Regions from separate parts of the Roseateles sp. NT4 genome, predicted to be linked through region 2. Evidence: riboswitches for the same ligand, from Rfam matches in the RefSeq annotation. Region 2 holds a riboswitch; the other holds the start of a gene.

Region 1 (14,233 bases), on a different contig from region 2:
GGCCATCATGAACCAGGTGCCGCTGTGCCGCTGCTCCTATGCGCCTTATGCGCGGGCCATGATCCGCGTCTGCCGCGAGGAAAGCTTCCATCAGCGCCAAGGCTATGAAAGCCTGCTGACGATGATGACCCATGGCACACCGGCGCAGAAGGCCATGGTGCAGGACGCCGTGAACCGCTGGTGGTGGCCGTCGCTGATGATGTTCGGCCCGGCCGACAAGGACTCGCCCAACTCCGAGCAGAGCATGCGCTGGGGCATCAAGCGTGTCACCAACGACCAGCTGCGCCAGAAGTTCGTCGACGCGACGATTCCGCAGGCCGACATCCTCGGCGTGACCGTACCCGACCCCGCGCTGAAGTGGAACGCCGAGCGCGACAGCTATGACTTCGGTGAGATCGACTGGGCCGAGTTCTGGCGCGTCGTCGGCGGCGAAGGCCCCTGCAACCGCGAGCGCCTGGCCGCCCGCAACAAGGCCTGGGACGACGGCGCCTGGGTGCGCGATGCGGCCCTGGCCCACGCGCGCAAGCAAGCCACCAAGGCCGAAGCGGCCTGAGGAACAACAAGATGAGCAACCCGAAGAACGAATGGCCGCTGTGGGAAGTCTTCGTCCGCAACAAGGCGGGCCTGGACCACAAGCACTGCGGCAGCCTGCACGCGCCCGACTCGGCCATGGCCATCCAGATGGCGCGCGACGTCTACACCCGCCGCCAGGAAGGCACCAGCATCTGGGTCGTGCGCTCCGAGCAGATCGTCGCCAGCGACCCGACCGAGAAGGGCAGCCTGTTCGACCCGGCCGACGACAAGGTCTACCGCCATCCGACGTTCTATGAACTGCCGGACGAACTGAACCACATGTAAGGACAGCCCACCCCCTACTCGCTTCGCGAGCCCCCTCAAGGGGGCGACTCCGACAGCCCGGCAAAGCCGGATCTGTGGAGTCCGCTGAGTCGAACCCACTTGCCGCGAGTTGAACTGCGAACCCCATCATGTCCGATCCCCGATTTGTCTACGTCCTGCGCCTCGCGGACACCTGCCTCATCCACAGTCAGCGCCTGTCCGAATGGGCCGGCCACGCGCCGGTGCTGGAGGAAGACCTGGCCCTGTCCAACATCGCCCTGGACCTGCTGGGCCAGGCCCGCGCGCTGCTGACCTACGCCGGGCAGCTCGAAAGCGCCGGCCGCGATGAAGACCAGCTCGCCTTCCTGCGCGAGGAGCGCGACTACCGCAACATCATCCTCGTCGAGTTGCCCAATGCGGCGGCCAGCCCCAGCGATGGCGGGGGTGGGCGTGACTTCGCGCTGACGACCTTGCGCAACGCGGCCATGGCCCTCTGGCTGGAACAGCTCTACGAGCGCCTGCAAACGAGTCTCGATACCGAGATCGCCGGCATCGCCGCCAAGTCGCTGAAGGAAGTCCGCTACCACCGCCAGCACAGCAGCGACTGGGTGGTGCGCCTGGGTGACGGCACGGCGGAGTCGCAGGCCCGCATGCAAGCCGCGCTGAACGTGCTCTGGCCCTACTTCAACGAGCTGTTCGCGGCCGACGGCGTCGACGGCGTCGGCCCGGCCTGGAACGAGCTGGAGCCCGAATGGCGCGCCCGCTGGGCCACGCTGATGCAGGAAGCGACGCTCAAGCTGCCGCGCGAAAGCGCCATGCAGCCGCGCGGCATCGATGGCATCCACAGCGAGCACATGGGCCACATGCTGGGCACGATGCAGCATCTGCAGCGCACCTACCCGGGCGGTACGTGGTGATGAACCTCTCCGCCGCTCGCGCCAAGCTCGCCGCCGTGCCCGACCCCGAGATCCCGGTGGTGACGCTGATGGACCTGGGCATCGTGCGCGATCTGCGCGAGACGGCGTCGGGCGTCGAGGTCGTGCTGACACCGACCTACAGCGGCTGCCCGGCCACCGAGCTGATCGCCGACGACGTGCGCGCGGCGCTGGCTGAGTTTGGCGACGTGACCGTCACCATGCAGCGGGCGCCGGCCTGGAGCACCGACTGGATCACGCCCGAGGGCCGCCAGAAGCTGCAGCAATACGGCATCGTGCCGCCGCAGTGCAGCGCCGAGCAGGCCATCCGCGTCGTCCCCCGCCTGCGCTGCCCGCGCTGCGACAGCGGCTCGACCCAGCAGCTGTCGCGCTTCGGCTCCACGGCCTGCAAGTCCACCTGGCGCTGCATCGAGTGCCTGGAACCTTTCGAATACTTCAAGCCCATCTGACATGGCTTTGCACTTCCACCCCCTGCGCGTGACTTCGGTCGAGCGCGACACCGAAGACGCCATGGTGGTCGGCTTCGAGGCGCCGCCCGAGGGCTTCGGCTTCGAGCCCGGCCAGTACCTGACGCTGCGCGCCAGCGTCGGCGGCCAGGAGCTGCGCCGCAGCTATTCCATCTGCTCCGACCGCCGCCTGCAGGTCGGCATCCGCCGGGTCGACGGCGGCGCCTTCTCGACCTGGGTGCACGAGCAGCTCAAGGCCGGCGACGTCATCGAGTCCTATCCGCCTCAGGGTCGCTTTGTGTTGCCCGCGCACGGCGAAGGCCGCCATGTGCTCTTCATCGCCGGCGGCTCGGGCATCACCCCCATCCTGGCCCTGCTGACGGCCCTGCTGGAGCGCGAGCCTCAGGCGCGCGCTACGCTGATCTACGCCAACCGCCGCACCGCGTCGACGATGTTCAAGGAAGAACTCGAAGACCTGAAGAACCGCTTCATGACGCGGCTGTCCCTGCATCTGATCTTCAGCCGCGAGGCTGTCGACGCGCCGCTGTACGGCGGCCGCCTGGATGCCGGCAAGCTCAGCGCTTTCCTGGCCGGCCCGGTGCCCGCATCCAGCATCGACCAGGTTTTCGTCTGCGGACCGTTCGAGATGAACGACCAGGCCGAGGCCGCGCTGCTGGGGGCGGGCGTTTCGGCCGAGCGCATCCACATCGAGCGCTTCGGCACGCCGGAGACGCTGAGCGGCAAGCCGGTGCCGCATGAGGTCAAGGCCGGCGACGCTGCCCAGGCCCAGGTCACGGTGATCCGCGATGGCCTGTCGCGTGTCATCGAATTCTTCTCTACCGACCCCAGCCTGCTCGACGCCGCGGCACGCGAAGGCATGGACGTGCCTTTCTCCTGCAAGAGCGGCGTCTGCTCCACCTGCCGCTGCAAGCTGGTCGAGGGCGAAGTGCGGATGGACAAGAACTTCGCACTGGACAAGGCCGAGGTCGCTGCGGGCTTCATCTTGAGCTGCCAGGCGCATCCTTTGACGGAACGTGTGGTCATCAGCTTCGATGAACGGTGATGCGTGTGCGTGAACACATGAAGGTAGCCACAGAGGCACAGAGGAACAGAGAAATGCATCGCCGCTCTATCTCTGTGTCTCCGTGCCTCTGTGGCTTTGTTTCGCTGCCTTCGCAGGCGGTCCGCTGATGGCCAGAAAACGCGCCCCCGGCTTCGAAGCCCAGCGCGAGGACATCCTCGCTGCCGCTGCCCGCCTGTTTGCCGAGCAGGGCTTCAGCGCCACCTCCATGAACCAGGTTGCCGAGGCCTGTGGCGTGGCCAAGCCGACGCTGTATCACTACTTCCAGGACAAGCAGGAGCTGCTGGCCCAGATCTGCGACAGCCATGTGCACGCCCTGCTGGCCCTGGTGGAGGAGATCAAGGCCCAGCAGCTGGCGCCCGACGCCCAGCTGCGCGCACTGATCGAGCGCTTCACGCGCTCCTATGCCGACGCCCAGGCCCAGCACCGCGTGCTGACCAGCGAGATCAAATTCCTGGCCGATGCCGAGCGCGAGCGCCTGCTGGACGTGGAGCGCCGCGTCGTCAGCGAATTCGCCGCGGCTGTCAGCCTGGTGCGGCCCGAGCTGCGCGAGGCCAATCTGCACAAGCCCTTGACCATGCTGCTTTTTGGCATGATCAACTGGACCTTCACCTGGCTGCGGCCCGACGGCGACCTGTCGCACGAGGCGCTGGCGGCCCTGGTCAGCGATCTGTTCTTTGGCGGTCTCGGCGCGGTCCAGCTGCGCCAGCCCGCCCTCATTCCATAAACCCGAGACGCCCCGAGGAGACCCCCATGAAGCAATTCAAGCAACTCGCCCTGGCCCTGGCCGCCACCCTGAGCCTGGCGGCCCATGCCGACATCAACGTCGGCGTGACGCTGTCGGCCACCGGCCCGGCCGCCTCCCTCGGGATTCCGGAGAAGAACACCTTCGCGCTGATGCCCCAGACCCTGGGTGGCCAGAAGGTCAACTACATCGTGCTGGACGACGCCTCCGACACGACCACGGCCGTCGCCAACACGCGCAAGCTCATCACCGAGAACAAGGTCGACATCGTCATCGGCTCGACCGTGACGCCCAACTCGCTGGCCATGATCGACGCCGTGTCCGAGTCCGGCACGCCCATGATCTCCATGGCCGCTTCCGCCCGCATCGTCGAGCCTGTGGATGCCAAGAAGAAATGGGTCTTCAAGACGCCGCAGAACGACATCATGATGGCCCTGGCCATCGTGACCCACATGGTGGACAACGGCATCAAGACGGCCGCCTTCATCGGCTTTGCCGATGCCTATGGCGAGGGCTGGTGGGGCGAGTTCAACAAGATCGCCGCGACCAAGAAGCTCAATATCGTCGCCAGCGAACGCTACAACCGCACGGACACCTCCGTCACCGGTCAGGTGCTCAAGCTGGTGGCCGCCAAGCCCGACGCCATCCTGATCGCCGGTTCGGGCACGCCCGCGGCCCTGCCGCAGAAGGCGCTGAAGGAACGCGGCTACGCCGGCAAGATCTACCAGACCCATGGCATCGCCAACAACGATTTCCTGCGCGTCGGCGGCAAGGACGTCGAAGGCACGCTGCTGCCCGCCGGCCCGGTGCTGGTCGCGGCCCAGTTGCCGGCCGACCACCCGGTGAAGAAGAGCGCCCAGGACTACATCGCCAAGTACGAAGCGGCCAATGGCAAGGGCTCGGTGTCGACCTTCGGTGGCCACGCCTGGGATGCCGGCCTGCTGCTGGCTGCTGCCGCCCCCGAGGCCCTGAAGAAGGCCCAGCCCGGCACACCCGCCTTCCGTTCGGCCCTGCGTGATGCGCTGGAGAACGTCAAGAACGTGGCCGGTGCGCATGGCGTGTTCAACATGTCGGCCGGTGACCACCTGGGCCTGGACCAGCGCGCCCGTGTGATGGTGCAAATCGAAAACGGAACCTGGAAGTTGATCAAGTGAGCACGCTTCAGAGCTATATCGCCGGCCGCTGGGTCGGCGAACGCGCGGCCAAGCCGCTGACGAGCGCCATCAACGGCCGTGTCATCGCCCACACCCACGAGGAAGGCCTGGACTTCGCCGAGAGCCTGGCCTATGCCCGCGGCACGGCCTTGCCGAGCCTGCTGCGCACCCACTTCCAGGACCGCGCCCGTGTGCTGAAGGCCCTGGCCGGCTATCTGATGGAGCGCAAGGAAGAGCTGTATGCGATCAGCGCCCACACGGGTGCCACGCGCAGCGACTCCTGGATCGACATCGAGGGCGGCATCGGCACCTTGTTCGCCTATGCCTCCATCGGCGGCAAGGACCTGCCCAGCAGCAATGTGCTGCATGAAGGCCCGCCCATGCGCCTGGGCGCCAACAACCACTTCATCGGCAGCCATGTGATGGTGCCCAAGCGTGGCGTGGCCCTGCACATCAACGCCTTCAACTTCCCGATGTGGGGCATGTTGGAGAAGTTCGCGCCCAGCTTCCTGGCCGGCATGCCCTGCCTGGTGAAGCCGGCCACGGCGACCAGCTATGTGGCCGAGGCCTGCGTGCGCATGATCGTGGACTCGGGCCTGGTGCCCGCGGGTGCTCTGCAGCTCATCATCGGTGGCACGGGCGACCTGTTCGAACGCCTGGACGAGGCCGACGTGGTCACCTTCACCGGCAGCGCCGACACCGCGCTGATGCTGAAGGCCCACCCCAATCTGCTGAAGAAGAGCATCCCCTTCAACGCCGAGGCCGACAGCCTGAACTGCGCCATCCTCGCGCCCGACGTGACGCCGGACGACCCGGAGTTCGACCTCTTCATCAAGGAGGTCTCGCGCGAGATGACGGCCAAGGCCGGCCAGAAGTGCACGGCCATCCGCCGCACCATCGTGCCGGCCAAGCTCGTCGATGCCGTCGCCACCGCGCTGAAGGCCCGCCTGTCCAAGACCGTGGTGGGCGACCCCGCCGTCGAAGGCGTGCGCATGGGCGCCCTCGCCAGCAAGGCCCAGCAGGCCGATGTGGCCGAGCGCGTGGCCCAGCTGGCCCAGAACTGCGAGTTGCTGCTCTCGGCCAAGGACGGCTTTGCGCCCAAGGGCGAAGGCGTGGCCGACGGCGCCTTCTTCGCGCCGACGCTGCTGCTGGCACGTGACTCTGCTGTCAGCGATGCCCATCATCTGGAAGCCTTCGGCCCGGTGACGACGCTACTGCCCTACGGCGACTACGAGGAAGCCCTGCATCTGGCGACGCTGGGCCGCGGCAGCCTGGTCGGCACCGTCTGCACCAAGACGCCGGCCCTGGCCGCGCAAGCCGTGCCGACCTTCGCGGCCTGGCATGGCCGCATGCTGGTGCTGGACCGTGAGGCCGCGCTGGAGAACACCGGCCACGGCTCGCCCCTGCCCAAGCTCAAGCACGGCGGCCCCGGCCGCGCCGGCGGTGGCGAGGAGCTGGGTGGCCTGCGCGCGGTCAAGCACTATCTGCAGCGCTGCGCCGTGCAGGGTTCGCCGACCATGATCTCGGCCGTCACCGGCGAGTACCAGCGCGGCGGCACCGTCACCGAGAGCGACATCCATCCCTTCCGCCGCTACTTCGAGGACGTCGAGGTGGGCATGAGCCTGCTGACGCACCGCCGCACGGTGGGCGAGGCCGACATCGTCGCATTCGGCGGCCTGTCGGGCGATTACTTCTATATGCACTTCGACGAAGTGGCGGCCAAGGAATCGCCCTTCGGTCAGCGCATCGCCCACGGCTATTTCGTGCTGTCGGCGGCGGCTGGGTTGTTCGTCAGCCCGGCGCCCGGCCCGGTACTGGCCAACTACGGCCTGGAGAATCTGCGCTTTGTGACGCCGGTCGCCATCGGCGACACCATCCAGGCCCGCCTGACCGCCAAGCGCAAGATCGACCGCCCGCCGCGTGATGACCAGCCCGCCCAGGGCGTCATCGGCTGGGACGTGGCCGTGACCAATCAGCGGGGCGAGCTCTGTGCGAGCTACGAGATCCTGACCTTGGTCGCCAAGCGCGAACGGACGTGAGCCCCTCGTCCAAGGATTACCTTGGCCGGTCCCCCGAGGGGACGGCGATGCTTGCGGCGTCGAGCCGCAAGCACATCGCCAGCGCGGGCCGGCTCGGGAGCGGCCCAGCGCTCGGCCCGCCGCAAGGGTTCACCACGCCGCGAAGCAACTGAGATGACGCCAGCACAGGCCCGCGAACTCGCGCTGGCCTTGGCCGGCGCGGTCGAGAAGCCGCATCACGAGCTGACGTCTTTCCGCCTGCCGGGCGCCAAGGGCAGGATCTTCGCGACCCTGACGCCCGACGGCGCCGAGCTGCGCGTCTTCATCAAGGACGAGGCGGCGCGGGATGCCTGGATCGCGCGCGAAGCCGGTGTGGTCGAGCCGCTGTTCTGGGGTGCCAAGCGCTGCGGCGTGAAGCTGCTGCTGGCCAAAGCCAGGCCGGGTTGGGTGAAGGAGCTGCTCGCGCAGTCCTGGCGCGAGAACGGCGGCAGCGCGTGAGTCAGCGCGCGGCCGTCGCTTCGGTCGTGGCCTTCAGGTCGGCGCGGCGTGCGCCGGTGAAGCGCTTGGCCCAGTAGGAGTCGCGCATGTCCTCCACGCGCACGGCGCTGCCGGTGCGGGGGGCATGGATGAACTTGCCTTCGCCGACATAGATGCCGACATGGCTGAAGGTGCGCTTCATGGTGTTGAAGAACACCAGGTCGCCGGGCTTGAGTTCGCTCTGGCCGATGGTCAGCAGACTGCTGTCCTTGGCCTGCTCGTCGGCGCGGCGCGGCAGCACCAGGCCCACGCTCATCTCGAAGATGTGGCGGGTGAAGCCGCTGCAGTCAAAGCCGTTCTCGACCGAGTTGCCGCCGCGCGTGTAGCGCACGCCCAGGAAGTTCATGGCCGACAGCACGAGCTCGGAGGCCGTGTCGCGCACGCTGGCCAGCAAGCGAGATGACCCGCCGGCTTGTTCCGCGCTGTTCAGCAGGCCGCGCTCGCTGAGGAAGCGGCTGACCGCGTCCTGGGCCGGAGCCGGCTTGGTGGCAGCGGCCGGCTGGGCCGTCGCGACCTTGTCGGCGGCGGCTTGTTGTTGCTGCTGCAGGCTCTGACCGTAGGCGCCCGTCATCGTGCCCGGCGGCGGCGTCACCGTCGCGGCCCGGGCCACGCCCTGCGCCTGCGCGGCAGCGCAACCGATGACCAGCAGGCCAGCGGCAGCAATCCGATTCAGCAGTGCGGTGGAGACAACCAGGGACATTCGCGAGAGAGAAGAACCGGGGCGGACCGCAGGCGGTCGCGATAGCGGAGAGGGACAGCGGCGCGGAGGTTAGGGGGGCACCCCGGCACCGTCAATCGAAGCGGACGTAAAGCGAGCGATTTTCAGGGCAAACCCCGGCTTGGCCGACGGCGAACCCAGTAAAAACCCTGAAATAGATCACGACAGGATGTTGCGAAAGGTCAGATTGACGTCAGTGCCCGGGCTTCAAACTCACCCCATGACCCAGTCCTATGCCGAATTCCACAAGCGCTCGCTGACCGAGCGCGATGCCTTCTGGGCGGAGCAGGCCGAGCGCATCGACTGGCAGACGCCGCCTCAGCAGATCTGCGACGTCAGCAACCCGCCGTTCGCGCGCTGGTTTGTCGGCGGCACGACCAATCTCTGCCACAACGCGGTGGACCGCCATGCGGCCACACGCCCCGGCGACCGCGCGCTGATCTGGGTGTCGACGGAAGTGGGCCAGGAGAAGGTCTACAGCTTTGCCGCGCTGCAGGCCGAGGTCGAGGCCATGGCCGCCATCTTCATCGCCCAGGGCGTGGGCCCCGGCGACCGCGTGCTGATCTATATGCCGATGATTCCCGAGGCCGCCTTTGCCATGCTGGCGTGCGCGCGCATCGGTGCCATCCATTCGGTGGTGTTCGGCGGCTTTGCGTCGGTGAGCCTGGCCAGCCGCATCGAGGACGCCAGCCCGAAGCTCATCGTCTGCGCCGACGCCGGCAGCCGCGCCGGCAAGCGCATCGCTTACAAGCCGCTGCTGGACGAGGCCATCGCGCTGTCCACGCACAAACCCGCCAGCGTGCTGATGGTGGACCGTGGCCTCGTGCCTTTCGAGCGTGTGGCCGGTCGCGACCTGGACTACGCCGAACTCCGGCGCCGTCACGAGGGCGCTCGCGTGCCCTGCGCCTGGCTGGAGTCCAACACGCCGAGCTATACGCTGTACACCAGCGGCACGACGGGGAGACCGAAGGGCGTGCAGCGCGATGTCGGCGGCTATGCGGTGGCGCTGGCGGCCAGCATGGATTGGATCTTTGGCGGCAAGGCCGGCGAGACCTATTTCTCCACCAGCGACATCGGCTGGGTCGTCGGCCACAGCTATATCGTCTACGGGCCGCTGATCCACGGCATGGCGACGCTGATGTACGAAGGCACACCGGTCAACCCTGACGCCGCGGTGCTGTGGAGCCTGGTCGAGAAATACCAGGTCACGGTGATGTTCAGCGCGCCGACGGCGGTGCGGGTGTTGAAGAAGCATGACGCGGCCCTGCTGAAGCGCCACGACCTCTCGTCGCTGCGCGCTCTCTTTCTGGCGGGCGAGCCGCTGGACGAGCCGACGGCGCGCTGGATCGCCGAGGGCCTGGGTGTGCCCATCATCGACAACTACTGGCAGACCGAGACCGGCTGGCCGCTGCTGACCGTGGCCCATCACATCCCGGGCGTCGAAGCTGTGCCCACGCGCTTCGGCTCGCCCGGCGTGCCCATGTTTGGCTACGACGTGAAGCTGCTCGACGAGAACAACGGTGCGACGCTGGAAGGGGCAGACCAGAAGGGCGTGCTCGTCATCGAGCACCCGCTGCCGCCGGGCGCGCTGCAGACCGTCTGGGGCGACGATGCGCGCTTCGTCAACACCTACTGGGGCAGCGTCCCCGGGCGGCAGGTCTACTCGACCTTCGATTGGGCGACGCGTGACGCCGATGGCTACACCTTCATCCTCGGCCGCACCGACGACGTCATCAACGTGGCCGGCCACCGCCTGGGCACGCGCGAGATCGAGGAGTGCATCTCGGGCCACAAGGCGGTCGCTGAGGTCGCCGTCGTAGGCGTGGCGGATCAGCTCAAGGGCCAGGTCGCCATCGCCTTTGCCGTGCTGCGCGACCCCGGTCAGGCCTCGCTTGCGCTGGAAGGCGAGGTCATGAAGCATGTGGATTCGCAACTGGGCGCCGTGGCCAGGCCGGCGCGGGTGCATTTCGTGACCCTGCTGCCCAAGACGCGCTCGGGCAAGTTGCTGCGCCGGGCCCTGCAGGCCGTGGCCGAAGGGCGCGACCCGGGAGATCTGACAACGCTGGACGACCCCGGCGCCCTGGCGCAGGTGAAGGCGGTGTTGCAAGCTAGGTGAGGCCCCAATCTCGTAAACCAGGGTGCTGACCCACGGAGGCGGTCCCTATCGTCCGCGGCGACATCCCAGGAGAGTGCGATCAGCCCGGTTCACACAATGAGCCCCTGGTCGCCGCCGAAGGCGCAACCTCCCATACACGCTCAGGCCCAGAACTGGTTTGTCACAGGAGCCGACGCTGGAGAGCGGGACGGCGCGGCCTGAGCAGGCCGCGAACGTCTCCACCGAAGGAGCAAACGCCGCCGGGCCTCATCCCCGGCGCGTGAATCTCTCAGGTACCGAGGACAGCGGGAGCGGCGCGAAACAGCGAAGGGGCCATCGCCCCTGGCCGTTTCGTGGTCGTTCAACCCGTGCTGGAAAAACTGCCATGCCGTGCTGCCGCCAGCACTTGTCCCCACCGTTGATGGTTGCCGTGACGGCCTGAGCGCCGCCGAGCGCTCCGTCACCACCCCCCTTTCATCTCAAGCCATCCGGCGCTGCCCCAGCGGCTGCGTCTTGGCGGCGTTCGTCCCTTTCTTTCCAGGAATTCGCATGCAACGCAACACACTCAAGCCGCTGGTCGGTGCTCTCGCCCTGGCCGGCCTGATTCCCCTCACCGCCGCCGCCCAGGCACCCCGGCCCGAACAGATCGAGCGGGTGGAAGTCATCGGCAGCCGCATCAAGCGCATCAACATCGATGACGAGACGGCGACGCCGATCACGCTGATCACGCGCGATGAAATCCAGCGTTCCGGCGTGGCCACCACGCGCGACCTGCTGGAAACGCTGCCGGGATTCAACAGCAACTCGCTGTCCGATCTCAACGGCGGCAACTCCTTCGGCAATGGCGGCTCGGGCGCCAGCCTACGCAACCTGGGCAAGCAGTCCACGCTGGTGCTGCTGAACTCGCGCCGCATCGCGGCCTATCCGCTGGCCGACTACAACGAGGTGTTCTCCAACCTCGACTCGCTGCCGGTGGACGCCATCGAGCGCGTCGAGGTGCTCAAGAGCGGCGGCTCGGCGCTCTACGGTTCCGACGCTGTCGCCGGCGTCATCAACATCGTCACGCGCAGCAGCTTCCAGGGCCTCACGGTCAGTGCCAACACACAGAAGTCGCTGAAGTCGCACCAGTTCAAAGACCAGGCCGCCGCCATCACGGGCGGCATCGGCAACCTCGCGACCGATGGCTTCAACATCCTGGCCAACCTCGACTACTACCACCGTGGCGACTTCTTCTGGCGCGACGTGCTGCAGTACAGCAACCCGGCCTACAAGGAGTTCTCGCCCGGCTTCGACACGCCGTCCAGCTACAGCTACCCGGGCAACATCATCGGCCAGGGGCCGATCGCCGGCTGCAAGCTGTTCAACGCGTCCAACACCTTGTGCATGTACGACCGCTACGACCGCTTCTCGGTGCAGCCCTCGGCGGACCGCGTCAGCGGCATCGTGTCGGCCAAGCTGAAGATGTCCGAGCACCTGCAGGGCTTCTCGGAGGTGCTTTACTCCAACACCAAAAACACCTACCAGAACGCGCACAACTACTACGGCGCCGGCCTGGGCAGCGTCGTCTGGGGTGACCCCAACAGCAATGCGGCCCGCACCTTCTACTACCGCGGTCTGCCGGCCCAACACCCGCTGAACCACACCGGCGAGGAGGTCGAGTTCCGCTACCGCTTCTCGGACGATGGCCAGTCCAACCATGTCCAGACCGACCAGTACCGCGTGCTGGCCGGCCTGAAGGGCGACTGGAACGGCTGGGACTGGGAGACCGCGGCCGGTGTGATGGGCGGCAAGACCACGCAGCGCCAGCGTGGCCTGTTCAGCGACAGTGGCTTCAAGGAAGTCATCGGCGACTACAACAAGGACACGCTGGACGCCGATTTCTTCAACAAGCCCAATGGCTACAAGATCGGCCAGCCCAACAGCGCCGCGGTGCTGGACAAGCTCTTCCCCTCCATCGGCTATGACGCCAAGGTCACCCAGAGCTTCGTCGACGGCAAGATCTCGGGCGAATACGGCCGCCTGCCGGGTGGAGCCATCAATTTCGCAGCCGGTTTCGAGCTGCGCCACGAAAGCATGAAGATCGCGCCGGACGCGCTGTCCGCCTCGGGCGACATCGTGGGCCTGGGCACCGTGCGTGCGGATGCCGGCCGCAGCTTCAGCGCCGTCTTCGTGGAGGCCGACCTGCCCGTCACACAGCAGCTCAATGCCCAGCTGGCCGGCCGCCTGGACAAGTTCCCCGGCTTTGCCGCGCACTTCTCGCCCAAGCTCGCCTTGCGGGCTCAGCTGGTGCCCGAGTTCATGCTGCGCGGCTCGGTGGAAGGGGGCTTCCGCGCGCCCAACCTGACGGAAAGTGCCACCTCGAGCAAGTCCGCCTTCGACAACGGCGTCAGCGACCCCAAGCGTTGCGACGCCGCCAGCGCCCTGATCCGTGACCTCATCGCCCAGGCCAACGCGCTGCCCGACAGCGACCCCAACAAGACCCTGCTGCAGGCCCGCGCCGACAACATCGACGAATGCCGCCGCGGCGTGGCCAGCGTGGTGCGCAACAACCCCGGGCTGAAGCCCGAGACCTCGCGCATCGTCAACTTGGGGCTGGCCTTCCAGCCCTTCAAGTCCTTCAGCACGACGCTGGACTACTACGCCGTCACGCGCACCAACGAGATCGGCACCAAGGGCACGGCCGACCTGCTCGGCGCCGAGGCCCAGCAGGCGCCGGGCACCATCGTGCGCGCGCCTGACTTCAACAACGACCCGACCTTCGTCACGGCGGCCGAAGTGGCCAAGTACAAGCCGCTCGCGGGCCGGCTGAGCCTGGTCAGCGGGCAGTTCGAGAACCTTGCCAAGACCCAGACCAGCGGCATCGACTGGAGCATGAACGGCCAGTTCAGCGACCCGCTGGGCCGCCTGGCCCTGAGCTTCGACTCGACCTATCTGCTGAGCTACAAGCAGTACAGCACCTCGGACCTGCGCTACGGCGACAACCTGGCCGGCCGCTGGGGCTATGCGCGCTTCAACTTCAAGCTGCGGGCCAGCCAGGAGTGGGGCAGCTGGACGCACACGCTGTCCTACTTCTGGGCTTCCAGCACCACGCTGACCAAGGACTACTACGACACCACCTGGAACGTCGAGGACTGCGCCAAGAACAAGAACCTGACCGCCGACCAGTGCAAGGTGGCGACCTACAACCGGCTGGACTACAACCTCGCGTGGCGCCCGATGAAGGCGCTGACGCTGAGCGCCAACCTGCGCAACCTGACGGGCCGGCGCCCGCCCATCGACTACCGCAACTTCGGCCAGGGCGGGATCATTCCCGACAACCGCGAGGACGTGATGGGCCGCATGCTGCGCCTCGCCGCGGAATACCGCTTCTTCTGAGTCCGCGTGCCAGCCGTCGCCATGCCGTGCGCGGGTTTGCGCGGTATGGCGAATGGCTGGCCCCGCCGGGCAGGCCAGAATCGCCCCTTTTGCTGACGACAGACGCCATGAAACTCGCCCTGACTCCCCTGGCCGCGCTGGCGCTGAGCGCCGTTGCCGCGCAAGCGCAACCCAAGCTGCCCGCCCCCAATTTCCCGACCTTCGGCTCGGTGGCCGAAGTGCAGAGCCGCTGCGACACCGGCCTCAAGGGCGCGCAGCAGCGCGTCGCCGCGCTGGAGAAGCGCAAGGTCGA
Region 2 (14,233 bases):
GCTGGCGCTGGAGCTGGCCGCGGCCCGGGTGCGCAGCTTCTCGCCGGCGCAGATGCTGGAGCAGTGGCGAGGCCTGGGGGCCGGCGCCATGCCGACGTGGCTGGCCAGCCCGACGCGCGCGCCTCGCCACGCTTCGGTGGCCGGCCTGCTGGACTGGAGCCTGGCCTTGCTCGGCCCCGAGCCGCGCGCGCTGTTGCAACGCCTGGCTGCCCTGCCCGGCGCCTTTGCCTGGGCCGATGTCGCTGCCCTGGACGGCACGCCGGCCCTGCTCAATGAGCTGACGGGGCATTCCCTGGTGCAGGCCGGCGGCGACGCCGAGCCGCGCTACCGCATGCTGGAGCTGCTGCGCCGCGGTGTGCTCGCCCGCACAGACGTGGCCGAGCAGCGCGCGACCCGCCGCACGTTGCGTGCCGCCCTGTGCGACTGGGCCACAGCCCTCGGGCTGCAGGCGCCCATCACGGCCTGGACGCCGCGCCGCGAGCAGGCGCGCGCCCTCATCAGCAGTGCAGCTGACGATGGCGATGCCGCAGCCGGCTTGAGCCTGGCCCTGGCCCTGCGCCCCTGCTGGGAGAGCGACGGCGTGGACCGCACCCTGGTCGATCAGCTCGGCCTGCTGCTGCAGCTGGCGCCCTCCTCTGCCGGCCACGAGTTGCGTGCCCAACTGGCCTTCACCCATGGCGACCGCACCCTGGCCCTGGCCGAGGCGGAACGTGCGCTGCAACTCGCCGGCCCCGACCCGGCCGCGCGAGCCCCGGCCCTGGTGCGCCGCGCCTGGGTGCTGCTGGCCGGCGACAACCGCGAGCAGGGCCAGACCCGTCCGCTGGAGGAAGCCGTGGCCCTGGCCCGCCGCGTCGGCGATGTCGCAACCGAAGCCCGTGCCTGGCAGCAGTTGGCCGCCATCGCCGTGTCGCGCGGCCAGCCGGCGCAGGCGGAGGCGCTCTATGCCCGCGCCCAGGAACTGTGGGAGGCCGTCGGCCATTCACGCCAGGCCGCCGCGCGCCTGCGCAACCGCGCCCAATGCCTGATCGAACTCGGCGACACCGCGACGGCCGTGGGCTGGATCACGGCCTGCCAGCGCCTGGCCGAGGAAGACGGCGACGGCGTCGGCCAGCTCGACGCGGCCTACACCCTCGCGATGGCGCACGAGTCGCGCCGCGATTGGCCCGCCGCCCTCGCTGCCGCGCGCCAGGCCCTGCGCATCGCCCATGGTCGCCAGCATCTGCATGCCCGCGCGCTGACGCTGCAGCTCTTCCCGCGGCCGCTGGCCCGACTGCGCCATCCCGAGCACGCGCTGCAGTTGGCGGCCTTCGCCGAGCAGTACTGGCAGCGTCACCTGGGCGTGCTGGGCTCTCGCGAAGCCCGTGCGTTGGCCCGCGTGCGTCGCCTGGCCGCTTCCCAGCTCAGCAGCGTCGGCGCCAAGGCCGCCTGGAGCCTGGGACAAACCCTCAGTTTGAGCGAAGCCCTGGCCCTGACAGGGGCGTGACGAACGGGTGGACAAGCCGGCCTTCGCTAGCATCGAAGGTTTTGGTCTTCCCACACCCGACCTATGTCTCGTCTGAGCTTCGCCCCCTCCCTGCTGCTGGCCGCGGCCCTCGCCGCCAACGCTCAAGAAGCGCCGAAGGAAGCCCCCAAGGCACCGGCGTGGAACGTCAACACGCCGCCCGGCGTGGCCAAGACGGCCAACATCGACGTGAAGACCGGCACCTGGATGAGCGTGGACGTCAGCCCCGATGGCAAGACGATCGTGTTCGACCTGCTCGGCGACCTCTACACCCTGCCCATCGCCGGTGGTGAGGCCAAGGCCCTGACGCATTCCATCGCCTGGGAACACCAGGCCCGCTTCTCGCCCGACGGCAAGCAGATCGCCTTCCTGAGCGATGCCGGCGGTGGCGACAACATCTGGGTCATGAATGCCGACGGCAGCGGCGTGCATGCCGTGACCAAGGAAGACTTCCGCCTGCTGAACAACCCGGTCTGGCACCCCAGCGGCAAATACCTGCTGGCACGCAAGCACTACACCGGCACGCGCAGCGCAGGCTCGGGCGAGATCTGGATGTTCCACGTCGATGGCGACGCGGCCAAGAACAAGGGCGTGCAGCTCAACGAGAAGCCCAACTGGCAGAAGGACCTGGGCGAGCCGGCCGTGTCTGCGGACGGCAAATACCTCTACTACTCGCAGGACACGACGCCCGGCCGCGTGTTCGAGTACAACAAGGACAGCAATGGCGAGATCTACAAGATCTTCCGCCAGGACCTGAGCGACGGCTCGGTCGAGGCCTTCGTCACCGGCCCCGGCGGCGCGGTGCGACCGACGCCTTCGCCCGACGGCAAATACCTGGCCTTCGTGCGCCGCGTGCGCAACCAGAGCACGCTGTTCCTGAAGGACCTGGCCACCGGCCGCGAGTTCCCGGCCTGGAGCGGCCTGTCGCGCGACCTGCAGGAGATCTGGGCCATGTGGGGCGTCTACCCCAGCTTTGCCTGGATGCCTGGCAGCAAGGAGATGGTCGTCTGGGCCGAGGGCAAGATCTGGCGCGTCGACCCCTTCAAGGGCACGGCCGCCGACATCCCCTTCCATGTGAAGGACACCCGCGAGCTGCGCGAGCCCATGCGCTACGCCCAGGTCGTCGCGCCCGACAAGTTCGCCGTGCACCAGCTGCGCGGCGCCCAGGTGTCGCCCGACGGCAAGCGGGTCGTCTACTCGGCACTGGGCTCGCTGTATGTGAAGGAGCTGCCGAACGGCGCCCCGAGTCGTCTCACCAGGCAGAACGACGCCTTCGAGTTCGCACCGAGCTGGTCGCGCGACGGCAAGAGCCTGGTGTTCGCGACCTGGCGTGACGACACGCAAGGCACCATCCGCCGCCTGGACGTCGCCAGCGGCCGCGAGACCGTCGTCGTCAAGGAGCCGGGCAAATACCTGGAGCCGCGCCTGTCGCCGGACGGCAAGCAGGTCGTCTACCGCAAGGTCAAGGGCGGCGGCTTGACCAGCCCCTGGCACAGCCTGGACACCGGTCTCTACCTGGCCGCCGCCGACGGTTCGGGCAAGCCCGAGCGCTTCAGCAAGGACGGTAGCGGCGCACAGTTCGGCGCCAAGAGCGACGAGCTCTTCTTCACCAAGACCAGCAGCACCAGCGAGGTCGAGCAGCGCTTCTCGCTGACCCGCCTGAACCTGCGCGACCGCAGCGAGACGGAAGTGGCGCGCAGCGACGCGGCGGCCGAGTACAGCGTCTCGCCCGACGGCCAATGGCTGGGCTTTGTCGAGCGCTATCACGCCTATGTGACGCCGCTGCCCCTGGCGGGCAAGCCCATCACGGTCGGCGGCAAGATGGACGCCCTGCCGGTACGCCAGCTCGACGTCAACTCAGCCTCCGCCCTGCACTGGAGCGGCGACAGCAAGCAGCTGCACTTCACGCTGGGCGACGAGCTGTTCACTGCCAACGCGGAAGGCAAGGACAAGGCAACCAGCCAGAAGATCGGCTTCGAGCAGGCCAGCGACAAGCCCACGGGCAAGATCGCGCTGACCGGCGCCCGCGTCGTGACCATGAAGGGCGACGAGATCATCGAGGGCGGCACCGTGCTGGTGGACGGCAACCGCATCGTGGCCGTGGGCAAGGACGTCGCCATTCCCGCCGACGCCAAGCGCATCGACACCAGCGGCAAGACCATCGTGCCGGGCTTCATCGACGCCCACTGGCACGGCGCCATGAACGACTCCGGCCTGATCCCTCAGACCAGCTGGGTCAACCTGGCGTCGCTGGCCTTCGGCGTGACGACGCTGCACGACCCGTCCAACCTCAGCTCGGCCATCTTCACGCAGAGCGAGATGCAACGTGCCGGCATCGTGCTGGGCCCGCGCATCTACTCGACCGGCACCATCCTCTACGGCGCCCGCACGCCCTTCTATTCCAACGTCAACAGCCTGGACGACGCGCTGACCCACCTGAACCGCCAGAAGGCCGAAGGCGCCATCAGCGTGAAGAGCTACCAGCAACCGCGCCGCGACCAGCGCCAGCAGGTGCTGGAGGCGGCGCGCCAGACCGGCATGATGGTGGTGCCCGAAGGCGGCTCGCTGTTCCAGCTCAACATGAGCATGGTGGTCGACGGCCACACGACGGTGGAGCACGCGCTGCCGCTGGCCGAGGTCTGGGACGACGTGAAGCAGCTGTGGGGCCAGACGGCCGTGGGCTACACGCCGACGCTGAACGTCGGCTACGGCGGCCTGGACGGCGAGCACTACTGGTATGCCCGCACAGACGTCTGGAAGCACCCGCTGCTGAGCCGCTATGTGCCGCGCAGCGTGCTGGAGCCGCGCTCGGTGCGCCGCGAGACGGCGCCCGAGGAGGACTTCAACGTCATCCGCGTCGCCCGCACCGCCACCCAGCTGTCACGCGCCGGCGTCAACACCTCCATCGGTGCCCACGGCCAGCGCGAAGGCCTGGGCACGCACTGGGAGATGTGGATGTTCGTCATGGGCGGCATGACGCCTCACGAGGCCCTGCGCACCGCCACCATCAACCCGGCGCGCAACTTCGGCATGGAGAAAGACCTGGGCTCGCTGGAGCCGGGCAAGCTGGCCGATCTGGTCGTCATCGACGGCAACCCGCTGGCCGACATCCGCCAGACCGACCGCATCGTCCAGGTGATGCAGAACGGCCGCCTGTTCGACGCCATGACGATGAACCAGGTGGCGCCGGTGGCCAAGGCCCGCAAGCCGCTGTTCTTCGAAGGTGCCGACGGCAAGAGCATGCCCATCGACAGCGAGGCCCTGGAGTCGGGCCACATGGGTGATTGAGGGCGACTAAGTGCGGGACAGGCGCCGCCGAGCCACCAGCACGGCGGCGCCGCACAGCGCCATCATCAACGTGCCCGGCTCGGGCACGGGTGCCGCCTGCAGATAGTTGAAGCCCGAGCCCGAGGTCAGGATCACGTCGTTCTGCTGCACGCCGTTGAGCGACACGGTCATGCCGCCCCAGCGCAGGGTGTGCGCCAGGTCGAAGGACGCCGTGGCCAAGGGGCCGTCGTGGCCGTCGTAGGCCGTCTGGGCCACACCCGTCAGCTCGACGATGAGGGGCAGGTTCTGGCCGGTCAGGAAGGTGGCCGTGCCGTGCAAGGCGCCCAGCGGGTCGCCGAAATAGCCATGCTTGGCCAGCGACGGCGAGTTGTTGTACAGGGTGGCATCACCACCCAGGTCGTAGGCACCGCCGCCGACATCCGCCCTCACCTGCCAGGACGCCGAGCCGATGTTGGACGAGCCGACGTTGAGGCTGCCGTCGAACAGCAGCGTGAAATTGACGGTGACCTGGGTGTTGGCGGCCACGCCCGGCAGGTTGAGCATGAAGTCGTCGCGCCAGCTGGCCCGCGCCAGGCTGTTCAGGCTGCCCTCGGACGTGCCGTCCACCTTCAGTGTGCCGATGTCGGCATAGGCATGCGCCATGCCGCTGGAACTGAAGCCGCCGGTCACCAGGCCGCTGCTCAGCTCGGCGGGGCCGGCCTGGGTCAGCACCGGATTCACGGGGCCTGTGCCACCGGCAAAGTTCGGATTCACGCCCAGCTGCACGGTCACGTTCGTGACCGCCTGCGCTCCGATGCTGGCAACAGCCAGCGTGATGGCACCCAATGCACGCGAGAAGATCATGGCCTGTCTCCTGGTTGTCGGACCAGTCTGCGACACGGGTTTTGAAACGACACCCCCTAGGTCCGAAGACGTCCTTCTTTGGCATCTAGAATGCCCCCCAGTCAGGAGAGCGCCCCGGGGTTGTTGGGGGCCGCCGAAGGCGCAGGGCCTCACCGCTCGAACGCTCAGGCAAAAGGACTGACAAAACGCCACCGGTGGCAGACACTGGGGCGTTCCTCACTGGAGAGAGGCCCGCCCTTGAGCGGGTCCACCGAAGGGGCAAGCTTGCGCGGGACTGCCAACCGCCTTGTCAATCTCTCAGGTACCCCGGACAGCGAGGACATCCAAACCCGAATTCCGTCGGAGCTCTTGATGTCCTCTTTGCTGCAAACACCTCTTCACGCCCTCCACGTCGAACTCGGCGCCAAGATGGTGCCCTTCGCCGGCTACGACATGCCGGTGCAATACCCCGCCGGCGTGATGGCCGAGCACAAGCACACACGCGCCGCCGCCGGCCTGTTCGACGTGTCGCACATGGGCCAGGTGCGCCTGGTGGGCGCCGATGCCGCCGCCGCGCTGGAAACCCTGGTGCCGGTCGACATCATCGACCTGGGTGTGTTCAAGCAGCGCTACGCCCTGTTCACCAACGAGCAAGGCGGCCTGCTGGACGACCTGATGGTCTGCAAGCGCCCCGACGACCTCTTCGTCGTCGTCAACGCCGGCTGCAAGGAGCAGGACATTGCGCATATGCAGAAGCACATCGGCTCGCGCTGCGAAGTCATTCCCGTCCCCGAGCGCGCCCTGCTGGCCCTGCAAGGCCCGCAAGCCGTCGACGTGCTGAGCCGCCTGAACCCCGAGGTCGCCCAACTGACCTTCATGACCGGCGGCTTCTTCAAGCTGGACGGCATAGCCACCTTCCTGACCCGCTCGGGCTACACCGGCGAAGACGGCTACGAGATCTCCGTCCACCAGGACGACGCCGTGGCCCTGGCCCGCAAGCTGCTGAGCCATGCCGAGGTCAAGCCCATCGGTCTGGGTGCACGCGACTCGCTGCGCCTCGAAGCCGGCCTGTGCCTCTACGGCCACGACATCGACACCACGACGACGCCGGTCGAAGCCTCCATCACCTGGGCCATCCAGAAGGTGCGCCGCGCCGGTGGCGCCCGGGCCGGCGGCTATCCCGGTGCCGCCGTCATCGACGAGCAACTGGCCAACGGCGCGGCTCGCAAGCGTGTCGGCTTGGTCGGCAAGGAGCGCATGCCTGTGCGTGAAGGCGCCAAGATCGTTAGCGCCGACGGCACCGAGATCGGTACCGTCACCAGCGGCACGCTCGGCCCCACGGTCAACCAGCCGGTGGCCCTGGCCTATCTCGACAAGGCCCACACGGCCGTCGGCACCGAAGTCTTCGCCGTCGTGCGCGACAAGCGCACGCCCATGGTTGTTTCCTCCACCCCCTTCACCCCCAACCGCTACTACCGCGGCTAATCACGGAGCCTGAACGATGAGCATCAAGTACACCCCCGACCACGAATGGCTGGACGTCCATGGTGACGGCACCGCGACCGTCGGCATCACCGTTCACGCCCAGGATGCGCTGGGCGACGTGGTCTTCGTGGACCTGCCCGAAGTCGGCAGGACCTATGCCGAAAAGGAAGTTGCCGGCGTCGTCGAATCCGTCAAGGCCGCGGCCGACGTCTACATGCCGGTCGACGGCGAAGTCGTCGAAGTGAACGAAGCCCTGCGCGACGACCCGGCCCTGGCCAACACCGACCCGCTGAAGGCCGGCTGGTTCTTCAAGGTCAAGCTGAGCAACCCCGCCCAGCTCGACGCGCTGATGGACTCGACCGCCTACGACGCGCTGCTGAAGACGCTCTGATCCAAGCCCTGTAATTTCTCGAAGCAAGACCCGCCATGCCGACGCCGCTCTCCCAACTCGAAGACGCCTCCGAATTCCACGCCCGCCACATCGGGCCGGATGCCGTCGATGAATCCCTGATGTGCGCCGCCGTCGGCGTGGCCAGCCGCACCGCGCTGATCGACGCGGTCGTGCCCAAGTCCATCCGCCGCTCGCAGGGCATGAAGCTGCCCGCGCCCATCACCGAGGCCGGCGCACTGGCCGAGTTGAAGCTGATCGCCGGCAAGAACAAGGTCTACAAGAGCTTCATCGGCCAGGGCTACTACGGCGTGCACACGCCGGGCGTCATCCTGCGCAACATCCTCGAGAACCCCGCCTGGTACACGGCCTACACGCCCTACCAGGCCGAGATCTCGCAGGGCCGCATGGAAGCCATCCTGAACTTCCAGACCATGGTGACCGACCTCACCGGCATGGACATCGCCAACGGTTCCATGCTGGACGAGGCGACGTCGGCCGCCGAGGCCGTCACGCTGGCCAAGCGCGGCGTGAAGAGCAAGAGCAACACGCTGATCGTCGCCGGCGACGTGCACCCGCAGACCATCGAGGTCATCCAGACGCGCTGCGCGCCGTTGGGGCTAGAGGTCAAGGTCGGCATGGCGCCCGCACTGATGGCCGAGAACGACTACTTCGCCGTCGTCTGCCAATACCCCAGCACCACCGGCCTCATCCATGACCTGAAGGCCTTCGCCGACCAGGCCCATGCCAAGCAGGCCGCCTTCATCGTCTGCACCGACCTGCTGGCCCTGACTCTGCTGGTGTCGCCCGGCGAGTTCGGCGCCGACATCGTGGCCGGCAACAGCCAGCGCTTCGGCATGCCCATGGGCGCCGGCGGCCCGCACGCCGCCTTCCTGGCCTGCAAGGACGAGTTCAAGCGCTCCATGCCGGGCCGCCTCGTCGGCGTCAGCAAGGACGCGCAAGGCCACCCCGCCATGCGCCTGGCCCTGCAGACCCGCGAGCAGCACATCCGCCGCGAGAAGGCCACCTCCAACATCTGCACGGCCCAGGTGCTGCCGGCCGTCGTCGCCAGCATGTACGCCGTCTACCACGGCCCACAAGGCCTCAAGCGCATCGCCGAGCGCGTGGCCAGCTACACGGCCATCCTGCACGCCGGCCTGACCCGCATGGGCGTCAAGGTCGTCACGCCGCATGTCTTCGACACGCTGCTGGTGGAGTGCGACGCTGCTGCCGTCACCGCCAAGGCCGTCGCCGCCCAGGCCAACCTGCGCAAGCACAGCGACAAGCACGTCAGCATCGCGCTGGACGAGACCACCTCGCGTGCCGACATCGAAGCGATCTGGAGCTGGTTGGCCCCTGCTGGCGCTTCAGCACCCAAGGTGGAAGAGTTCGCCGCTGGCGTGGACAGCCTGATCCCGTCGCAACTGCGCCGCAGCAGCGCCTACCTGACCCACCCGGTCTTCAACACCCACCACAGCGAAACCGAGATGCTGCGCTACATCCGCAGCCTGTCGGACAAGGACCTGGCGCTGGACCGCAGCATGATCCCGCTGGGCTCCTGCACCATGAAGCTCAACGCCACGGCCGAAATGATCCCCATCACTTGGCCGGAGTTCGCGGGCGTGCACCCCTTCGCGCCGCAGGACCAACTTGCCGGCTACACCGAGCTGGACACCCTGCTGCAGAACTGGCTGACCGAATGCACCGGCTACGCTGGCATCAGCCTGCAGCCCAATGCCGGCTCGCAGGGTGAATACGCCGGCCTGCTGGCCATCAAGGCCTGGCATGAGTCGCGCGGCGACGCCCAGCGCACCGTCTGCCTGATCCCTGAATCGGCCCACGGCACCAACCCGGCTTCGGCCCAGATGGTCGGCATGCAGGTCGTCGTCACCAAGTGCGACAAGGAAGGCAACATCGACCTGGCCGACCTGAAGGCCAAGTGCGAGCAGCACGCCGACAAGCTCGCCGCCATCATGATCACCTACCCCTCCACGTATGGCGTGTTCGACACCCACGTGAAGGAGATCTGCCAGATGGTGAAGAGCCACGGCGGCCGCGTCTATGTGGACGGCGCCAACATGAATGCCCTGGTCGGCATTGCCGCCCCCGGCGAGTTCGGCGGCGACGTGAGCCACCTGAACCTGCACAAGACCTTCTGCATCCCCCACGGCGGTGGCGGCCCGGGCGTCGGCCCCGTCTGCGTGGTGGACGACCTCGTGCCCTTCCTGCCGGCGCACCGCACCGCCGGCCTGGGCAAGGAAACCAATATCGGCGCCGTGTCCGCCGCCCCGCTGGGCAACGCCGCCGTGCTGCCCATCTCGTGGATGTATATCCGCATGATGGGCGCCGAGGGTCTGAAGAAGGCCACCGAGGTCGCCATCCTGTCGGCCAACTACGTGGCGGCCCGCCTGAGCGACCACTACGACATCCACTTCTCGGGTGGCATTGACGGCGTCAAGGGTGGCGGCGTGGCCCACGAGTGCATCCTGGACCTGCGCCCGCTGAAGGACACGAGCGGCGTCAGCGCCGAAGACGTCGCCAAGCGCCTCATCGACTACGGCTTCCACGCACCCACGCTGAGCTTCCCCGTCGCCGGCACGCTGATGGTCGAGCCGACCGAGAGCGAGTCGCGCGCCGAGCTGGACCGCTTCATCGACGCGATGATCCAGATCCGCCACGAAATCGCCGACGTCGAGTCCGGCAAGGTCAGCCGCGAGGACAACCCGCTGGTCAATGCGCCGCACACGGCCATGGTCGTCAGCGCCACCGAGTGGACCCACGGCTACAGCCGCGAGGCTGCCGCCTTCCCGCTGCCCTCGCTGCGCCGCCAGAAGTACTGGTCGCCGGTGGGCCGCGTGGACAACGTGTATGGCGACCGCAACCTGTTCTGCAGCTGCGTGCCGCTGAGCGAATACCAAGAAGCCTGATCGTCACGCCATGAGCAACGACCTCTTGATCGCTTTGCTCATGGTGTTGGTTTTTGGCTTGCGGTGGGGGATTAAGCGCTTTCCCAAATCGGCACCGATGCGACTGCTGTTCACCTGGACCGGGCCTTTCCCAGCTGATGGCGAAGCCAAAAGCAGTTACTACCGTCGCAAGACCTGGTTCGTCTTAGGCTGGTTGCTGCTCCTTTCCGCTGTATCGGCGCTGCTGGCGTTGGCAATGTCGGCATCCTCTGGGTTCAAGGACTCCGTCACGGCGCTCGTCATGATGTTTGCGCTGGCGCTGGGGTTGGGAATGGCGATCCTGGGCTCGCTGTTCAGCGCACTGACTTCATTCAAGGCTGCTTGGTTGGGGCCGAATCCAAAGTTTGTCGTCGAGCGAACAGCTGAAGACAGCCGCGGCGTCTAGCTGCGCAAGACATCCGAAGCCCCTAGCTGAGCGGCGCTTCATCAACTCAAGGTAGCGCCATATGGCCGTTTCCGTTTTCGACCTCTTCAAGATCGGCATTGGCCCGAGCAGTTCGCACACGGTCGGACCGATGCGCGCCGCGCGCCTGTTCGGGCTGCGGCTGCAACACGATGGCCTGCTCGACAAGGTGGCCCGCGTGCAGGTCATCCTCTACGGATCGCTGGGAGCCACCGGCAAGGGCCACGGCAGCGACAAGGCGGTGCTGCTGGGCTTGGCCGGGCATGAGCCGGACACGGTGGACATCGAGGCCATCCCGGCACTGCTGGATGCCATCCGCGCCGGCGACCTCAACATCATCGGCCAGCACCGGGTCGCTTTCGACGAGGCCAAGGACCTGGTCTTCAAGCGCCGCGAGACCTTGCCCTTCCACGCCAACGGCATGCGCTGCATCGCTTTCGACGCGGACGGCAACGAGATCGCCAACCGCGTCTACTACTCGGTCGGCGGCGGCTTCATCGTCAGCGACGAGGTGGCGGCCGACGGCAGCAAGCAGAAGGTCATTGCGCCCGACGTGACCGTGCTGCCCTACCCCTTCAAGACGGGGGATGAGCTGCTGGTGCAGACCAGACGCCACGGCCTGTCCATCGCCGAGCTGATGCGCCGCAACGAGTGCCACTGGCGCAGCGAGGCCGAGATCGACGCCGGCCTGATGAAGATCTGGAACGTCATGCAGGCCTGCGTCACGCGCGGCTGCAAGACTGAGGGCATCCTGCCCGGCGGCTTCAAGGTCAAGCGCCGCGCCGCTCAGCTGCACCGCGACCTGACCGCCAACCCGGAGGCCGCGCTGCGCGACCCGCTGCAGGTGATGGACTGGGTCAACCTCTACGCGCTGGCCGTCAACGAGGAGAACGCCGCCGGTGGCCGCGTCGTGACGGCGCCCACCAATGGCGCGGCCGGCATCATCCCCGCCGTGCTGCACTACTACACGCGCTTCGTCCATGGCAGCACGGCCAAGGGCGTGACCGACTTCCTGCTGACCGCTGCGGCCATCGGCATCCTCTACAAGGAAAACGCGTCCATCAGCGGTGCCGAGGTCGGCTGCCAGGGCGAGGTCGGCGTGGCCTGCTCGATGGCCGCCGCGGCGCTGTGCCAAGTCATGGGCGGCACGCCCGAGCAGGTCGAGAACGCCGCCGAGATCGGCATGGAGCACCACCTGGGCCTGACCTGCGACCCCGTCGGCGGCCTGGTGCAGATCCCCTGCATCGAGCGCAACGCCATCGCCTCGGTCAAGGCCATCAACGCCGCCCGCATGGCGCTGCGCGGCGACGGCACCCACTTCGTCAGCCTGGACAAGGTCATCAAGACCATGCGCGACACCGGCGCCGACATGATGACCAAGTACAAGGAAACAGCCCGCGGCGGCCTGGCGGTGAATATCGTCGAGTGCTGACTTTTCGGCCTGTATTGGGTATTCGGGCCGAGCGCTGGGCCGCTCCCGAGCCGGCCCGCCTGGCGATGTGCTTGGCGGTCGATCCGCCAAGCATCGCCGTCCCCTCGGGGGACCGACGAGCACACCGGCGTTCAGCCCGTTGTGAGCGGCGAGGGGCTCCTCATCTTGGCGGATTGTCCTGCGGCAGCCAGCGCTTATAGATGGCCTGAAAGCTGCCGTCACGCTTCATGGCATCGATCTCGCGCTGCCAGGCCATCACGACACGCCGCGGCGTGCCGGGTGAGAACGCGATGTAGCCGTCGCTGCTGGCATAGGTGTAGACCTCGGCCAGAGCGCCGGGTTCGATGCCAGCGGACGCCAGCGTCCCGGGCATGCTGATGCGCTCCGACGCAAACAGCGACGCCCGGCCGGCCATCAGCATGCGCAGGCCTTGAACAGGATCGCTCACATAGCGCAGATTGCGAAAACCCTCGGATGCCAGTTGCTGGGCCGTATACCAATCCCGCACCACCAGGACCTCCTCGGCGAGGCGGGCGTCGGCAAAGCGTCTGAGCCGCTCGGCGCCAGCGCGCGCATAGAAGCTGCTGTAGAAGGTCACGATAGGCCCGGCCCACTGGAACAGCTTCTCGCGCTCCGGGATGCGCGCTGCCGAGAACAGGGCCACCGGCTGGTTGCCCTGTGCCTCGCGATAGGCCCGCGCCCAAGGCAGAAATTCGATGCGCTGCACCGAACCCAGGCGTTGCAGCACATGCTGCACGATCTCGACGGCCAATCCGCTGGGTTGGCCGGCTTCCGTGAAATTGATGGGCGGAAATTCCTCGCTCAGCAGCCGCAAAGGCGCTTCAGCCGGGGCGGCCAGCGAATCAAACGCCCAGACAAGCCCCATCAGCCCCACATGACGTCGCTGCACTGTGTTCTCCAGTGTCGATGCGCCGATGATAGGCGGGCGCCCGCGCCGGCCATGGCAGGGTTCCTACACAGATCCACATCCCGCCCATGTGCCTTGCCGCCTTTGCGCTGAACGCCCATCCGCGCTTCCCCCTCGTCATCGCCGCCAACCGCGACGAGTTCTTTGCCCGCGCCGCGGCCCCCATGGCTTGGTGGCCGGACCGCCCGGACATCCTGGCCGGCCGCGACCTATCTGCCGGCGGCACCTGGTTCGGCCTCAGCCGCAGCGGGCGCCTCGCCTTGCTGACCAATGTGCGCGAGCCCGCAAGGCAAGACCCCGACGCACCGTCGCGCGGCGCCCTGGTTGTCGACTGGCTGAGTTCGGCCGATGGCGCCGAGGGCTTCGCGAGCGGCCTGGCACAGGGCTACAACGGCTTCAACCTCGTCACCGCCGATCTGACCCGCAACAGCTGGCACTGGATCAGCAACCGTGCAGGCGCACCGCTCGAGCTGCGCGCCGGCATTCACGCGCTGTCCAACGCAGCCCTGGACACCCCCTGGCCCAAGACGCTGGGCTTGAAGACGGCGATGGCCGAAGCCCTGGCCGCAGCGCCGTCAGCCCCGCTGCTCGCCGACCGGCTGTTCAACGCGCTGCGCGACTCGACGCCGGCGCCCGATGCGGCCTTGCCGGATACCGGCGTCGGCCTGGAACGCGAACGCCTGCTGTCGCCCCGCTTCATTCGCATGCCTGACCCGGCGCAGCCCGGCCGCGCCGTCTACGGCACCCGCTGCGCGACCGTGCTGATCCGGGAGGCCAGCGGGGCCACCCACATCATCGAGCGCACGGTGACGGCCCAGGGCGAGTGGCTGACGCCTACCCGCCACGAATTGGCCGGCTGGCCCTGACCGGCCGGCTTCCAAGCTGCTATACAGACGGGCCATCCGAGTCCTGGCCCGCCGCCGATGACCCCTGCGTCCCGTCTGTCCACCGCCCGCTGGGCCGCCCTGGCCTGCATGCTGATGGCGGGTCTTGTCGCCTTGCGCTGGTGGTTGCAGCTAG

Evidence for each region. Region 2 has a riboswitch for glycine ahead of gcvT (glycine cleavage system aminomethyltransferase GcvT). Riboswitches for the same ligand answer to the same signal wherever they lie in the genome.
Region 1: it holds a riboswitch for glycine, as region 2 does, so the genes downstream of both, ACS5PN_RS26340 (TonB-dependent receptor plug domain-containing protein) here and gcvT (glycine cleavage system aminomethyltransferase GcvT) in region 2, are expected to answer to the same signal.

What each region holds. Positions count from the first base shown of each region.
Region 1 covers NZ_JBPZGZ010000005.1:64,208-78,440, forward strand. The annotation lists gene paaA (1,2-phenylacetyl-CoA epoxidase subunit PaaA) at 1-553, shown strand, start outside; gene paaB (1,2-phenylacetyl-CoA epoxidase subunit PaaB) at 565-858, shown strand; gene paaC (1,2-phenylacetyl-CoA epoxidase subunit PaaC) at 987-1,754, shown strand; gene paaD (1,2-phenylacetyl-CoA epoxidase subunit PaaD) at 1,754-2,221, shown strand; gene paaE (1,2-phenylacetyl-CoA epoxidase subunit PaaE) at 2,223-3,281, shown strand; gene ACS5PN_RS26310 (TetR/AcrR family transcriptional regulator) at 3,409-4,026, shown strand; gene ACS5PN_RS26315 (ABC transporter substrate-binding protein) at 4,053-5,198, shown strand; gene paaZ (phenylacetic acid degradation bifunctional protein PaaZ) at 5,195-7,237, shown strand; gene ACS5PN_RS26325 (MmcQ/YjbR family DNA-binding protein) at 7,391-7,714, shown strand; gene ACS5PN_RS26330 (C40 family peptidase) at 7,716-8,453, opposite strand; gene ACS5PN_RS26335 (propionate--CoA ligase) at 8,692-10,587, shown strand; glycine riboswitch at 10,644-10,752, shown strand; glycine riboswitch at 10,761-10,874, shown strand; gene ACS5PN_RS26340 (TonB-dependent receptor plug domain-containing protein) at 11,116-13,941, shown strand; gene ACS5PN_RS26345 (M3 family metallopeptidase) at 14,049-14,233, shown strand, end outside.
Region 2 covers NZ_JBPZGZ010000001.1:716,348-730,580, reverse strand. The annotation lists gene ACS5PN_RS03340 (ATP-binding protein) at 1-1,483, shown strand, start outside; gene ACS5PN_RS03335 (amidohydrolase family protein) at 1,547-4,789, shown strand; gene ACS5PN_RS03330 (PEP-CTERM sorting domain-containing protein) at 4,796-5,632, opposite strand; glycine riboswitch at 5,725-5,822, shown strand; glycine riboswitch at 5,842-5,956, shown strand; gene gcvT (glycine cleavage system aminomethyltransferase GcvT) at 5,984-7,096, shown strand; gene gcvH (glycine cleavage system protein GcvH) at 7,113-7,487, shown strand; gene gcvP (aminomethyl-transferring glycine dehydrogenase) at 7,523-10,411, shown strand; gene ACS5PN_RS03310 (hypothetical protein) at 10,422-10,835, shown strand; gene ACS5PN_RS03305 (L-serine ammonia-lyase) at 10,897-12,285, shown strand; gene ACS5PN_RS03300 (substrate-binding periplasmic protein) at 12,446-13,195, opposite strand; gene ACS5PN_RS03295 (NRDE family protein) at 13,282-14,079, shown strand; gene ACS5PN_RS03290 (PAS domain-containing protein) at 14,137-14,233, shown strand, end outside.